DNA from 2 places in the Rothia sp. HMSC067H10 genome. Region 1 is predicted to be linked to the other one. Evidence: predicted binding sites of a transcription regulator. Region 1 holds the regulator's gene; the other holds the start of a gene.
What was found. The regulator LexA, encoded in region 1, represses DNA repair genes until DNA is damaged. The targets are predictions, from matches to a motif close to TCGAACANNTGTTCGA.
Positions count from the first base shown of each region.

Region 2: uvrA (excinuclease ABC subunit UvrA) is a predicted target of LexA. The motif match lies at 5,782-5,797, and genes of this name have one in related genera.

Region 1 is NZ_KV802271.1:24,968-32,670, forward strand. Features, by position in the region: gene HMPREF2756_RS00150 (imidazole glycerol phosphate synthase subunit HisH) at 1-435, opposite strand, end outside; gene HMPREF2756_RS00155 (LysM peptidoglycan-binding domain-containing protein) at 729-1,169, opposite strand; gene HMPREF2756_RS11560 (hypothetical protein) at 1,190-1,324, shown strand; gene lexA (transcriptional repressor LexA) at 1,830-2,498, shown strand; gene HMPREF2756_RS00165 (VOC family protein) at 2,602-2,970, shown strand; gene HMPREF2756_RS00170 (ATP-dependent DNA helicase) at 3,133-5,118, opposite strand; gene hflX (GTPase HflX) at 5,166-6,815, opposite strand; gene HMPREF2756_RS00180 (class I SAM-dependent methyltransferase) at 6,933-7,562, shown strand; gene dapF (diaminopimelate epimerase) at 7,653-7,703, opposite strand, start outside.
Region 2 is NZ_KV802317.1:510,457-518,159, forward strand. Features, by position in the region: gene HMPREF2756_RS09215 (glycoside hydrolase family 1 protein) at 230-1,705, shown strand; gene HMPREF2756_RS09220 (GNAT family N-acetyltransferase) at 1,817-2,875, opposite strand; gene uvrA (excinuclease ABC subunit UvrA) at 2,872-5,760, opposite strand; gene HMPREF2756_RS09230 (MBL fold metallo-hydrolase) at 5,938-6,711, shown strand; gene HMPREF2756_RS09235 (formate--tetrahydrofolate ligase) at 7,323-7,703, opposite strand, start outside.

The DNA of each region.
Region 1 (7,703 bases):
GGGTTCAGGAAGATCCTGTAAAAATTTACTGGACGCAGCAGCCTCAACCCTATAGTGTCCTGGATGAGCCCCAGCGGTGGCCAGAGCTTGTGCAGCACCCGGCCACTCTCCCAATGCAGAAATATCAAGGTCTCCAAGATCTGGGTTCACGGTTCGGATAACTTCAAACAGCATCCCAAAACCAGCCCCCGCAACAAGGACAGGACGGCCGCCTGCAACACGCCTGCCAAGCACCCGATCACCGTGGAGTTTCCGCACAGCCTCGTATGTTTCGAGAGATTTCTTATGGCCAGCAATCACCATACCATCAGCGTCTCGTAGAGAATTGAGATCTGTGGTAACGAACGCTTGGGCACCGACGCGCTCGCACGCTTGCTGGAGCTCGCTATATGTGCCAAATTCACCAAGTATAGCTACGGTGGGACGTGTGGGCATAGAGACTCCTTAGTTCCGCTCCCACCGGATTCCAGACGAGCAACCGGGCGAGCATACAAATGTCATGTATTCTAGGGTACAAACTCCAAGGTTTCTGCCCCTAATCTCACGCTATCATCGCATACCGCATGTTACGTCGCCTGTATTGAGCATCATATGTCCATAAAAGGGCCCTACGCGATATAGGTCCCTTTCAAAGCCACCAGTCGCAAATTAGTCATGAGAACAAAGAATGCGGAACAGTTATAATAAGCGCACATCCAGTCACGTTTTCTAGATAGCAACTATGACTGCTATCGCACATTTGGGACTTCTAGACGCTGCCCAACTTTGACAGTTGAACCCTGCAGATCATTAAGTTTACTGATCTGCACCATGGTGTCGCGTGGATCAGTCTTCGGGTCTACCTCTTGTGCAATATCCCAGAGCGTATCTCCAGATTGAACGGTCACGTACCGGGTTCCTGCGCCTTGAGAATTATTTCCAGCGTTTGCTGTATGCGGCGATATAAGAATGAGCGCCCCAAGAACGACAAGGGCCGCCAGCGTTATCAGCGGAATGCCAAAAACCCAATTTTTCAGAGCCCTAGAGCAATGCATAGCACGTGTGAAAAATGAGGGATTGCGCATATTAACCACCGGCACACCTTTAAGTTTTTCTGGAACCCGCCGCTGTCCGCTTGATGTTTTACCGTTTACGCTCTGCTGAGTCTGAGAGGAAGATGTGACGTTCACTTTCTGTGGTGTAGCCGAGAATGAAGTTTCGTATACAGCTTGTACTTGAGAAAAAGTCAGTCGAGGATGAGGATGAGGCACACGGGAACGGCTCGGTGAAGCATAGTGTGTACGTGCTCGATAAGAGCCCTGACGAACACGAGCCGGGTGAATGACGGTTAACCCCGCCGGAATCCGGGAGGAAGAAGCAGCCGTTGCCATAGTATTTTCCTTTCCTCTGGTGTGTGACAAGTTCATATCCTCGCCGTTACACACCATTCTCAATGCTCATAATGCGGTTGGTATGAGTTCATATTCCTGCAGAAAGCACATATTTTGCTTTCGGATTCTTTCAGGATGCTCTAGAAATACCGAAGTACTTCGAAGACCGATAACCCCTGCACAGCAAGAGCTTGAACTAGAACATCTCACCGAAAGACCTCAACTTTTATCGAATATGTCTTCCGTAGACACCAACTATATCGAATCTAGTTTCGATAGTCTAGTAGAAAGTTACTAAATATTTCTTCGATCAGATTCGGCTTGCATAGAATATTTGTTTGAAGTTTTCCCTCTGATGCTTTAGACTGAGAACGAGACGGTTCATCGTTATGCCTACCTGGATCCAGTCAATGTTCTAGGAACCATAGCGTGCGCAAATAGTTAGAAAGAAGGCTCCGCATGACACCCGAAGCTCAGCGCCCTCCGCTGACTCCACGTCAGCAGAAAATTTTGGATGCGATTCGTACAGAAATCGAGCAGAAGGGATATCCCCCTTCGATGCGTCAGATTGGCGATATCGTTGGATTGGCTTCACTTTCTTCGGTGACTCATCAGCTCGGTCGTCTTGAGAAGATGGGATATATTCGCCGCGATCCAAAACTACCGCGTGCCATCGAGATTCTTGACGATATAGAGTCTGAGGGCGCTTCAGCCCATTTTCCGGAGCTGCCTACATTTGAGGTGAGCGATGAGGATATGGTTCCCGTGCCCCTCGTAGGTCGCATTGCTGCTGGTGGTCCTATTACGGCTGAGCAATCCGTTGAGGATGTTCTCTCTCTCCCCCGCCAGCTCGTGGGCAGCGGGAAGCTCTTCATGCTTCGCGTCAAAGGGGATTCGATGATTGACGCCGCCATATGCGACGGTGACTGGGTTGTTGTACGTGAACAACACACCGCCGATAATGGAGACATTGTTGCGGCTCTTCTTGACGACGAAGCGACCGTCAAAGTATTCCGCCAAGTAGATGGTCATACCTGGCTACTCCCCCGAAATTCCCAATATGAGCCCATACTCGGCGACCGCGCCACGGTGATGGGTAAAGTAGTTTCTGTTCTGCGAAGCATCTAACAGGGACCTTCTGAACTGCGCGCGTTTTTCTCAAAAGACACAACACTAGAGGTTCCGTTCCTGCGTATTCAACCGTCTCATGTCCAGAAGGAACAACAGCACAATGATTGACCGTGAGATCGTTTTTATTGTCTATGTATCGGATATTGAGGCCTCAGTGTCCTTCTATACGAGCATTCTAAATCTTGAGGTCAGTTTTACCTCACCACGCTATGTCACCATGGATTTAGCGCCGGGAGTCTCGCTAGCGTTGTGGACCGGAGCAAGCAATACTCTTCATGAAACTTCAACACGTACGTCTGAGGTATGTATAAATCTCAAAGGCTCCGATGCAGAAATCCTCACGCAGTACCAAGCCTGGGTGGAACAAGGGGTTGTCATATTGGAAGAGCCCCATCGTGATGTATTTGGGATGACTTTCGTAGCAAGTGATCTAGATGGGAACCGTATCCGAGTTGCCCCGATAGACTAACTAATTACTATAGGCAGCCATAAGCGCACAATACATCAGGGAGGGTACCGTCGAACGGTACCCTCCCTTTCTCACATTACATCTATGGACGCTTCGCTACGTTTATGTCTCGGCACCAGTACCGGAATACGACGTGCATTAAGCCCGCGTATCTTATTGCTTTTAGTCAATACTCTGATAGAGCCGTTCTAAAGCACCCAAAACAACATTCTTATCCTGGGTGGTCCAAAGGTTAGGCATCGCCCGCATCAGGTACCCACCGTATCGCTGAGTCGCCAGCCTAGAGTCAAGGATCGCCACTACCCCGCGATCGTGGACGGAACGTATCAATCGCCCTGCTCCCTGAGACATGCGGATTGCCGCATGATATGCCGAAACAGCCATAAACCCATTCCCGCCTTTTTCTGCCACGGCACGGGTACGCGCTTGAGCGAGAGGATCGTCTGGGCGCGGGAACGGTATACGGTCTATCAGTACCAGGCGACAGGAATCCCCGGGAACATCCACTCCCTGCCAAAGGCTCATGGTGCCGAAAAGACAAGAATTTATATCTTCAGTAAACTCCTCGACAAGAGCCCGCAATGAGGACTCTCCCTGCAAGAGAATATTCAAATCCGTGTGCTGACGTACATATTCAGCCGCCTGCTCGGCACCTCGCTTCGACGAGAATAACCCCAGAACCCCACCACCAGAAGCTTCACATAATTCGCGTAATCGTTCGAGCTGCTGAGGATTCACGCCAAAGCTCGGTTTGGGCAAATCGGAAGCCACGTACAGAATTCCCTGCCGTGGATAATCAAAAGGAGAGCCCACATCAAGACCTTCCCAGCGCGGAGCCTGCGGCCCAGCCAGTCCCAGGGAGCCGGCTACTGCATCGAAGGATTCCCCCACAGTAAGCGTTGCGCTCGTAAGAATAACGGTACGATCCTCAAAAAGCCCCTCACGTAAACGGCTTCCGATATTCAAAGGAGCAACGTGGAGTGTGGCGGGATCCTGATCGGAAGCTGCGGTATATCGTCCGTTTTCCCAACCGCCCTGGCGTGATAACCACAGCACTTCGCGATGTTCGGTAGACTCCAGCATGCGCGTTGCGGCATCGTGTACCTCAGAGACACGTGAACGAGCCATCTGAAGCCCGGCATCCGCCTCTTTATTGTCGCTCTTAGAGTCGGAAAGCGCCGCCCGTGCGGCATCGGCTACAGCCGCGAGTGCATTCAGAAGTCGCCCTTCGAGCCTTTCTATCAAGCCCTCAGAAACACCTTCACATGCGGTTTCTAAAGAACCGGCGGCTTGTTCAAGCGCGCTGGAGTCTGCTTTGGAGTTCTTGCGGATATCGCGAGCGGCACGCCTAATTAAGGAAGCAGAAAGGGAATCCGTCACCGCGCCGGTCACGCGGTCTGCGAGCTCATGCGCCTCGTCAATAATAGCGATATCGTGTTCGGGAAGTACACCTAGACCTTCAAAAGCGTTGATGGCAAGCAGCGCATGATTAGTAATCACGAGATCGGCTTCATATGCTTCTTGGCGCGCCCGCTCACTAAAGCACTCCTCAACGAGGGGGCAGCGTTTTCCCAAACACTCTGAGGCGCTCACGGATACCTGCGCCCAGGCACGATCCGATACACCGGGTTTAAGCTCGTCGCGGTCACCGGTTTCGGTTCGTTCCGCCCATGACCTGAGCCGCAGCACCTCTTCACCGATGCGAGACGTACTATGCTGAGGCATGTCGAAGAGAGTATCGGGTTCCTCTTCGGGATATCCGCCGTCGAGTTTGTGCAGGCATAGATAGTTGTTCCTGCCCTTGAGGATTGCGACCTGAGTTTCAGATTCGGGCTCAGAAGAGAGCGCCTCCATAAGTTTTGGAAGGTCTCGTTTTACGATCTGCGCTTGGAGGGCCAGGGTTGCGGTCGCCACGATAATGGGTTTTGTACTTGCACCCGCATGGTGCAGGGCTGGCACCAAATACCCGAGGGATTTACCGGTTCCGGTGCCTGCCTGCACGAGGAGATGCCGCTCAAGGTCGAAAGCTTGCGCAACATGGGCTGCCATCCTACGTTGCCCGAGGCGTTTTTGCCCGCCCGTTTTTTCAATCGCACGATCGAGCAAATCTAACACGGGCTTTGCACCGGGCAGAGTTTCAAGCTCCATTCCGGTGGGCGCAGTAATATTATCGGTCACGGGCGCTCACGCTCTCATCACGCGAGTTCACAGACAGCTTCGGGCTCAGATGCAGACTCTTGAAGCTCCAGTTCAAGCACTTCAAGAAGCTCACCATCGATCACATAGTCAGAGAGTTCTGCGGCGACATCCTCACGCACCAAAGCAGTGACAAAGGTCCCATCTGAGACAAACGCAGTGCTCTTAATCTCCGCGTCCCAGGCATGAAGACGGGAAATAACTTCACCGTGGTTGTAGGGGATCAGTAATTTAACTTCAAGCGATGGCCGCGGAATTGTATCCGCAATCTTCTGCTTGAGTTCGTCAATGCCCTCCCCTGTGCGCGCCGAGACGATGACGTGGTTCGGTTCGCGCTGTCGCATGCGTTCGAGGATAAAGGGATCAGCCGCATCCGCTTTATTGAGCACAATAATCTCGGGTATACGGCGAGCATCTAAATCTGCGATAACCTCACGCACGGCGCGAATCTGCCCCTCAGGGTCTGGGTGAGATGCGTCTACCACATGCAGAATCACGTCTGCATCGGCTACCTCTTCGAGCGTGGAACGGAATGCTTCCACGAGCTGGGTGGGTAGCGAGCGCACGAATCCTACAGTGTCCGAAAGTGTATAGCCGATGCCGTCCGGAGTCTGTGCTTTGCGCACGGTCGGATCCAGGGTTGCGAAGAGAGCATTCTCCACCAGAACACCGGCATCGGTCAGACGATTCAGCAACGACGACTTACCTGCGTTCGTATACCCCGCGATAGCAACCGAGGGTACCCTGTTGCGTTTACGGCTTAGGCGTTTTGTCTCACGTGCGGGCGCCATAGCGGCTATTTCGCGCTTGAGTTTTGCCATGCGGGCACGTAGACGGCGGCGATCCATCTCAATTTTGGTTTCACCAGGTCCGCGTGAACCAATGCCTTCACCGGATGCTGCACGCCCGCCTGCCTGGCGTGACAGGGATGCGCCCCAGCCGCGCAGACGCGGAAGCATGTATTCGAGTTGGGCAAGTTCGACCTGTGCTTTGCCTTCACGAGATTTCGCGTGTTGAGCAAAGATGTCTAGAATCAGGGCGGTACGATCGATCACTTTGACTTTGACGATATCTTCGAGGGCTCGTCGTTGTGAGGGTGCTAATTCAGAATCGACGATCACGGTATCAGCACCGGTTGCCTCAACAATGTCTTTGAGTTCGAGGGCTTTTCCTGAGCCAAGAAAAGTTCCGGGGTCAGGTTTGAGGCGGCGCTGAACTAGCCCGTCCAGCACTTCAGATCCTGCGGTTTCGGCGAGTGCAGCGAGTTCTCGCAGAGAGTTCTCAGCATCTTCGACGGTCCCTTCGGTCCATAGCCCGGCGAGAACCACGCGTTCTAGGCGCAGCTGACGGTATTCGACTTCGGTCACATCATCGAGCTCGGTAGAAAGCCCGGCGACTCGGCGTAATGCGCGGCGTTCGGCAAGGTCTTCCTGCTCGCCGTCAAATTCTGAGTGTTCCCGCTGATTATCGGAAATTTCTCGGGCACGGGTATCGAGCACGCGGCGTTGTGCGGTGCTACCGGTGCTTTCGGGGTAGATAGTGGTCTGTGCCGCTGCGTCTGCACGACCCAGGACTCGTTCTACGGTTCGGCGTAGCTGCTCATCACTGGGCAACTTTTCGCTGGAAAAAGAGGTATTTGTTATTTTCATATGTTCCTCTATTTTAGCGGTCGCATGCCACAGTTGTCGCGGTTTTCGGGTATCTCTCGCTGTGGGCGCATCAGCGTAGCAGCGATGATGCGGAGCGCATCCGGGTACACTGGATTCATGAGCGAACAGCATTATTTTTCCTCGTCTCCCGAAACCGAGTTCAAACCTCGAACGGTTCAGGTTGACTTGGCGGGGCGTCAGGTTTCTGTGACGACCGCGAACGGTATTTTTAGTCCTTCGGGAATAGACAAGGGAACTGCGGTTCTTTTCGCGCAGGTACCTGAGCCGCACGGAAAATATATGCTCGATATTGGATGCGGCTGGGGACCCATCGCGTTATCTTTAGCTATGCTTGCTCCGCAATCTGAGGTTTATGGGATTGACGTCAATTCCCGGTCGCTTTCGCTTACGGAACAGAATGCCCGCGCTTTGGGGTTGCATAACGTCTCGGTGAGCACCCCCGATGAGATAGATCCCACGTTACGTTTCGATACTATCTGGTCCAATCCTCCGATTCGCGTGGGTAAAGAGGTTTTGCACAATATTCTGCTCACGTGGCTTCCGCGGCTAGCCCCCGGCGGCGCGGCTTATCTGGTCGTTCAAAAGAACTTGGGTTCTGATTCCCTGCAAAAATGGCTGGATGCGCAGCTCACCGAACGTTTTGGACCCGAGTTTTCGGTATCTCGATATGCCATGTCGAAGGGTTTCCGTATCTTGGAGGTTGTACGTTCTTCCAAAGGTTCTTAAAGGCTTCAGGTGGATGCTCACTCGATAATGCCCGCCAACTTCTTCACTTCAGAAGAAGGTTGACAGGCATAAGTTCTCAAAAATCCTGGGTTAGTGGAGCTCAATCTTGGCAACCGTCTGAGCTGGCCCTGCTAGAACGAC
Region 2 (7,703 bases), on a different contig from region 1:
GCTGCCTGCACACCCAAAAGCACCCGATACAGCGTGGCGTAAACAAAGCCGATGCACCAAGGTTCTAGCGCTGAAACTTAAGCCATCTTCCGTAATCTTACTGCTCATCCCTGCAGGAATATGCGCTAAAACTGTTAGGGTTGTTGTACAACAACGGCGATGTGTTCTATCCGCCATATACGTATTCCCCATCTAAGCATTAACTGTCCGCCATCTACGGGAGAGCCCCATGCATCAAGACCAGCATTTCACTCATGACACCCAATCGCTGCCCATCATCAAACCCCACCTGCACGGCGCGTTTCCCCCAAATTTTCTGTGGGGAGGCGCTTCCGCAGCCAACCAATGTGAAGGTGCCTGGGATGAAGGCGGCAAGGGCCCTAGCATCCAGGATGTACTTCCTCACGGAGGGCTGAGCCCACGAAGTGCCGCGCCCACGCCCGATAACCTCAAACTTGAGGGCACCGATTTCTACCACCGCTACCCCGAAGACATCGCGCTCCTTGCGGAAATGGGGTTCAAAGTATTCCGGTTCTCCATCGCCTGGTCACGTATCTTCCCAAACGGTAACGAAACAGAACCAAATGAGGAAGGCCTCGCCTTCTACGACCGTGTGCTTGATGAACTTGAAAAATACGGCATCGAACCGCTCATCACTATCAGCCACTACGAAACACCACTTTACCTTGCAGAACAATACAACGGCTGGGTAAGCCGCGATCTTATCGACTTCTACGAACGATACTGCCGGGTACTCTTTGAACGCTACGGCCACCGCGTAAAATACTGGCTCACCTTCAACGAAATCAATTCGGTACTGCACCTACCGTTTATGTCTGGCGGTATTAACACCCCCAAAGAACAGCTGAGTAAGCAAGACCTCTACCAAGCAATTCATCATGAGCTTGTCGCCTCAGCGCGCGCTACCCGTGCTGCCCGTGAGCTCGCCCCTCACACCCAGATTGGCTGCATGATTTTAGCAATGCCCACCTATCCGCTCACACCATCACCCCAGGATGCACTCGCCGCCCTACACGCCGAACACGCTAACTTTGCCTTCGGCGACGTGCACGTTCGTGGAACCTACCCCGGATATTTCCTACGCATGCTCCACGAAAAAGGTATCAAGCTCAACATTACCGAACGAGATCGGGAAGACCTCAAAAATACGGTCGATTTTGTCTCGTTCAGCTACTACATGTCCACCTGTGCCAGCAGCGACCCAAGCCGCGGCGAAAGCAGCGAAGGGAATATTCTCGGTGGAGTGTCTAACCCGACATTGACCGCTTCCGAGTGGGGATGGCAGATCGATCCTGTCGGGCTGCGTATTGTACTCAACCAGTACTGGGACCGCTGGCAGAAACCTCTTTTCATCGTCGAGAACGGCTTAGGCGCACGCGACGAACTTGTTGAGGCCGATGGTGAAATGACTGTGATCGACGATTACCGTATCGATTATCTGCGGGCACACCTGGAACAGGTGCGCGAAGCTATTGCCGACAGTGTGCATATACTCGGTTACACTACGTGGGGCTGTATCGACATGGTTTCGGCGTCTACAGCGCAGATGTCGAAACGCTACGGTTTCGTCTATGTAGATCGTCATGACGACGGTTCGGGGTCACTCTCCCGTTACCGTAAGAAGTCTTTTGATTGGTACCGTCGAGTGATCGCATCTAACGGTGCGGAGCTTGAGAAATCCTAGTAAATCTTGTGAGAAATGCGGGGTTGGTCTTCGGGTAAGTTTCTGAAAGACCAGCCCTGTGTTGTGGGCGCTCACTGAAATTCTCTGACTCTCGCCGAAAATTTACGAACTTTACGATGCTTCATCGAGCGGCATATCGTGCATGCTCGTTGAAACAAACTCCCACCATGTAGGGATGAACCCGGCCGCCAAAGCCACGCGCTGTGAGAGCACATGCGAAGGGCTGGTCCCATAAAACGGAACGTACCCATCGGCAAGAACCATTCGGGAAAGTTCATATACAAGATGCGCAGCAAGCCCGCGTTGTCGCACCTGTGGCAGCACATCAATACCGATTTGACGCATCAGTGGCGAATCGTCACTTGCACCCGCCATTGCTAGAGGTTCTGCTAAAGCAAGGTCGGCGTCAGAGTCAAACGCGGCAAGGACCATAATATCGGGGCGACGATCGCTAAACCCTAAGGCGTTCGAATACCGTGGATCGCCACGAAAACGCTCGTACTGCTCGGGGTGCAGGAGCTCTATTCGCACCGAGAATTCCGAAACCGCCGTATCATCTTCATCTGCCTCTAAAGCATCTGCCGAAGCGTTCGGTACTGTCGTCACCTTGTGAAGACCGCAAATATGTTGCCGTAACGATTCTCGAAGCGCCCCGCTATCTACCCGGCGCATCATACCGATTCCGGGTACCGCACATTTAACCTCTTGCTCCGGAATATCCGGCGGAACCACAGATTCAAGCAGGTTGCGTGAAGGCGTGTAATATACGCTTGTTCCGCTCACCTGCTGGCTGTAAGGGGTCAAGAGTTCATTCAGCTGGCGCAATGGTGCGTAATCGCCCAACCAATTTGAGAGATCCCCACGCATATACTCAGTGGCCGTTTTCAAAACCCGGTGATACTTTGCGCAAAGTAACCCCACGCCCAGATAGTTACCTACCCGAAGTTCCCAGGTATCAGCGTTGCGGCGGCGGGATGCGCCCATCTCTTCCGCTGGAAGCTGCAGTGCGCTCAGGACCTCAACACCCAGATTCTGTGCTTGAGAGATAGCTCCCGCAGGTAAACAGAAATCTGCCTCTAACTGAGCAGCAAGAATGTGGTGTACTCTGTCGAGAGTTGTTACAGCACCGCGCATCTGCGCTCGCAAATGATCACCTGAAATATAATTCACACCAAAAGTTCCTTGATGAAACGCCCGGTATGAGACTCCTCAATCTGTGCGACGTCTTCAGGCGTTCCTTCGGCAATTACGGTGCCTCCACCATCGCCACCTTCCGGACCCATATCAATAATCCAGTCGGCACATTTAATGACATCAAGGTTGTGTTCAATCGTGATAACGGTATTGCCCTTATCAACAAGAGACTGAAGCACAGTTAAGAGCTTACGGATATCCTCAAAATGCAGGCCTGTTGTAGGCTCATCAAGCACATAGATCGAACGACCGTTAGAACGCTTCTGCAGCTCTGCGGCAAGTTTCACACGCTGCGCCTCACCACCTGAAAGCGTGGTTGCGGGCTGCCCCAGACGAATGTAGCCAAGCCCCACATCAACCAGCGTGTTCAAGTGCCGAGCGATCGGGGTGAAGGCCGCAAAAAATTCTGCAGCTTCCTCCACCGGCATTTCAAGCACATCAGAAATAGTCTTACCTTTGTAATGCACTTCGAGGGTTTCGCGGTTATAGCGTTTTCCCTGGCAGGTTTCGCAAGGCACGTACACATCCGGCAAAAAGTTCATCTCAATCTTGAGAGTGCCGTCACCCGAGCATGCTTCGCATCGACCGCCTTTAACGTTGAACGAAAACCGTCCGGGGGTATATCCGCGCACTTTAGCCTCATTCGTCTCGGCAAAGAGCTTACGAATATGGTCGAACACGCCGGTGTATGTCGCAGGATTCGACCGCGGAGTACGCCCAATAGGCGATTGGTCAACGTGAATAACCTTATCCAGATGTTCCAGACCGTCTACCTTCTTGTGCCGTCCTGGAACCTGTTTTGCACCGTTGAGTTTATTCGCCAGTGAGGTATAGAGAATATCGTTTACAAGGGTTGATTTACCCGATCCCGATACGCCTGTGATCGCGGTAAAAACACCTAGGGGGAAGGTAACATCAACATTTTTGAGGTTGTTCTCGCGAGCTCCATAGACCTTTAACACACGTTTACGGTCATGTGGGCGGCGTTTCTTTGGAACTTCAATAGAGCGCCGACCCGCCATATAATCACCGGTTATCGACTTTTTATTGGACAAAAGTTCCTTGTAAGTGCCCGAATGGACGATTTCACCGCCGTGTTCGCCCGCACCTGGTCCGACATCAACAATCCAGTCGGCTTCCCGCATCGTGTCTTCGTCATGTTCCACTACAATGAGGGTATTTCCCATATCGCGTAGCTTTGTCAGGGTATCGATTAGACGTCGGTTATCGCGCTGGTGCAAACCTATAGAGGGCTCATCCAACACATAAAGCACGCCAACGAGCCCGGAGCCAATCTGGGTTGCCAGTCGGATGCGCTGGGCCTCCCCGCCCGAAAGCGTGCCAGCAGAGCGTGATAACGTCAGGTAATCGAGTCCTACGTCCAAGAGGAATTGCAAGCGTGCATCTAGTTCCTTGAGCACCTGGTCGGCGATCTTAGCCTCGCGAGGGGTCAGCTTTAGGGCGCGCATAAAATCTAAGGCGGTACGAAGCGGCATAGCGGTTACATCCGCAATGGATTTACCCTCAATTTTGACGCTGAGAATAGTAGGGTTAAGCCGCGCACCGTGACATACCGGGCATGCAACTTGACGCATATATTGTTCGTAGCGATCACGCGCAAAATCAGATTCAGTTTCTTGATGTTTACGCATGATATTGGCTTTAACACCCTCAAACCCGGAGGTATAGCGGCGTTCGCGTCCAAAACGGTTGCGGTACGAGACCTCAACTTTAAAATCTTTGCCCTCCAGAATTACTTTGCGAACCTTGGCAGGAAGATCTTTCCACGGAGTGTTAAGATCAAATCCGAGCTCTTCGCCGAGACCTGCAAGAAGACGCAGCCAATACTCGGTGGTAGATTTTCCCTGCGACCACGGAGCAATAGCGCCTTCACCCAGAGTCATATCTGGGTTGGGTACTAAAAGATCCTCATCAACTTCAAGCCTGGAACCAATACCATCGCAAGCCTGGCATGCGCCAAAGGGCGAGTTGAAGGAGAAGGCGCGCGGCTCAATAGTGTCCACCTGCAGGGGGTGATTGTTGGGGCAGGCAAGGTTTTCACTAAATGTTCGAGTACGTTCGGGTGAATCTGCCTGTACATCTACGAATTCGATGAGCAAGCGGCCATCGGCTAGTCTGAGTGCGGTCTCCACGGAATCGGTCAGTCGCTGGTGGATGCTCTCCTTGATTACGATGCGATCTACCACAACGTCAATGGTGTGTTTGTATTGTTTCGCTAGTTTAGGAGGATCCGAGAGTTGAACTGTTTTTCCGTCCACCCGGGCACGCGAATAGCCCTGTGTCACCAAGTCTTTGAACAGATCAACAAACTCACCTTTGCGAGCTGATACCACGGGGGCAAGAACCTGCAAACGCGTACGTTCGGGGTATTCCAGCAGTGCATCGACAATCTGCTGCGGGGTTTGCTTGGTAATTTCTTCACCACAGACAGGGCAATGCGCACGTCCTACACGGGCCCACAGCAGGCGCATATAATCGTAAATCTCGGTTATGGTGCCTACCGTCGACCGCGGGTTTTTTGAAGTAGATTTCTGGTCGATAGAGACCGCTGGCGATAGCCCCTCAATAAAATCAACATCAGGCTTATCTACCTGCCCAAGGAACATACGCGCGTAGGAAGATAGTGATTCAACGTACCTGCGCTGTCCCTCTGCGAAGATGGTGTCAAAAGCAAGTGAAGATTTACCAGATCCCGATAGCCCTGTAAAAACCACCATTGCGTCACGTGGAATCGTAAGATCAACGTTCTTGAGGTTGTTTTCGCGAGCACCCTGCACACGAATGCTGCTAAGGTCATTTGAACGCAAAGGGGCGGTTGCTGATCCAGCACGGGGAGGCATCGAAAATCCTTTCGTCTATCTTCGAATCTACATTCTACGCTCTTTCGGCGGGGATAGCATGCTTTATGATGCAGTTTTGACTCGTGGCGAACGTTTTTCCTGGTGACTTTCATTCCCGTTACCCCCTTATACCTGCCGCTAGAAACGGGATATACACCGCATCAGTACACTGGATATATGGCTACTTATCCCGAATCAACTCTTATCTTCGAAAATCCGGAATTTACGGTACGTGCCCTAAGCGTCTCAGACATGGATAACAGCGTCTACCTGATCACGATTCGCCGTACTGGTGAGCAAATGCTGATCGATCCCGCTTATGATGCAGAAGCACTGTATACCTTCACGCTTGAGGCAATCATGCAGGACTGTCCAAACCTAGCCCTTACAGAAGAGAACGACCGCCGAGTGCGCATTCTCGAATCTGAAGAAGATTTCGAGCCTATCCCCCGCCGTGCTCTTGGCGTGACGGGTATTATGGTCACCCATGGGCACTGGGACCACATTCGTGCTCTGCGCGAGCTTGAATCTCTCACCGGTGCCATTACTTATGCAGGATCCGCGGATGCTGAGGCCATTCGTGCGCAAGAAAATTTCACGGTCGAAAACGAGTTAAACGGCGGCGAAGTTTTTGATTTTTACGATACAGAGCTGCAGGTGCACGCTATTTCCGTTCCCGGGCATACTCCCGGATCCATCGTATATTCTGTGCAGACCACATGGGAAGATGACTCCCCCGCTACCCTGCTTTTCACTGGCGATGCGCTCTTTCCCGGCGGCGTAGGCAAAACCGATTCTCCCGCGCAGTTTGGCGAACTTTTCTCAAACGTTCTTGAAAGGCTCTTTGGAAACTTTGATGATGAAGCGATTGTGCTTCCGGGTCACGGGCGTTCCACAACATTAGGCACCGAGCGTCCACACCTTGAAGAATGGGGTTCACGGGGCTGGTAGCCCAGTACATCCTGTAGGCTTTCTAGCAGCACAAGTCTGGTTAAACAAAACGACCGCGCTACCATAGCGCGGTCGTTTTATGACACCCGGGGGTATCTATCACTCACTCAAACACAAGCAACTCGAGGACAATTCATGAAACCTTCGATCACTTGATAACTCAAGTTTAGCCTACTTTTGGGTCGGTTTTCTACATGGTTTTTACTCCCCAAAAACCTTAGATAAGCTGAGCGCATATTTGTAACCATTCTGTTATTTTTACCCCGCGTGAAAGCAGGGCATTTAAATACCAATCGAGATTTTATTGATTTTTGTATGGCATAAATCACTAAAACTTTTTTCTGGAAGTTCCGCGTCATACAGCCATTTTTCAAGGTACACCCCTAAATAACAGTATTGTTAAACCCGCGTAATCATGCGGATTCTATACACCAATTGGTCTGTTTGAATGGTTTTTCGCAACACACACGAAATCGGTAAAAACTACCCCTCGGTACAGCCCGCGAAGACACAGAAAAGGTGCCGTGCGCATCCCAACATAACGAGGATGCCCACGGCACCTTATCAAGCTTGCCTTCGTCTTTTATGGGCGAAATATGACCCAGAAACCACTACGAAAGACCGACCATCGTACCGTTTTCATCAAAACCAATACGCTCTGCAGCAGGGCTCTTGCTCAGACCGGGCATGGTGCGCATCGTGCCGCAAATAGCGTAAACATAACCGGCACCTGCGGCAAGACGAACCTCGCGCACAGGCAAAGTCCAGCCGGTGGGTGCACCCTTGAGGGAAGCATCAGAAGAGATCGACAGGTGGGTCTTTGCAATCACCACAGGTAGATGCGAATACCCCAGATCGGCAAAACGATTAAGCTGCTTTGCCGCTGCGGGAGCAATCGAGATACCGTCTGCCCCGTAAACCTTAGTGGCAACCTTCTCAAGCTTAGTTTCGAGAGAATCCTCAAGGTCGTAGGTGTACTCCAAGTTCGAAAC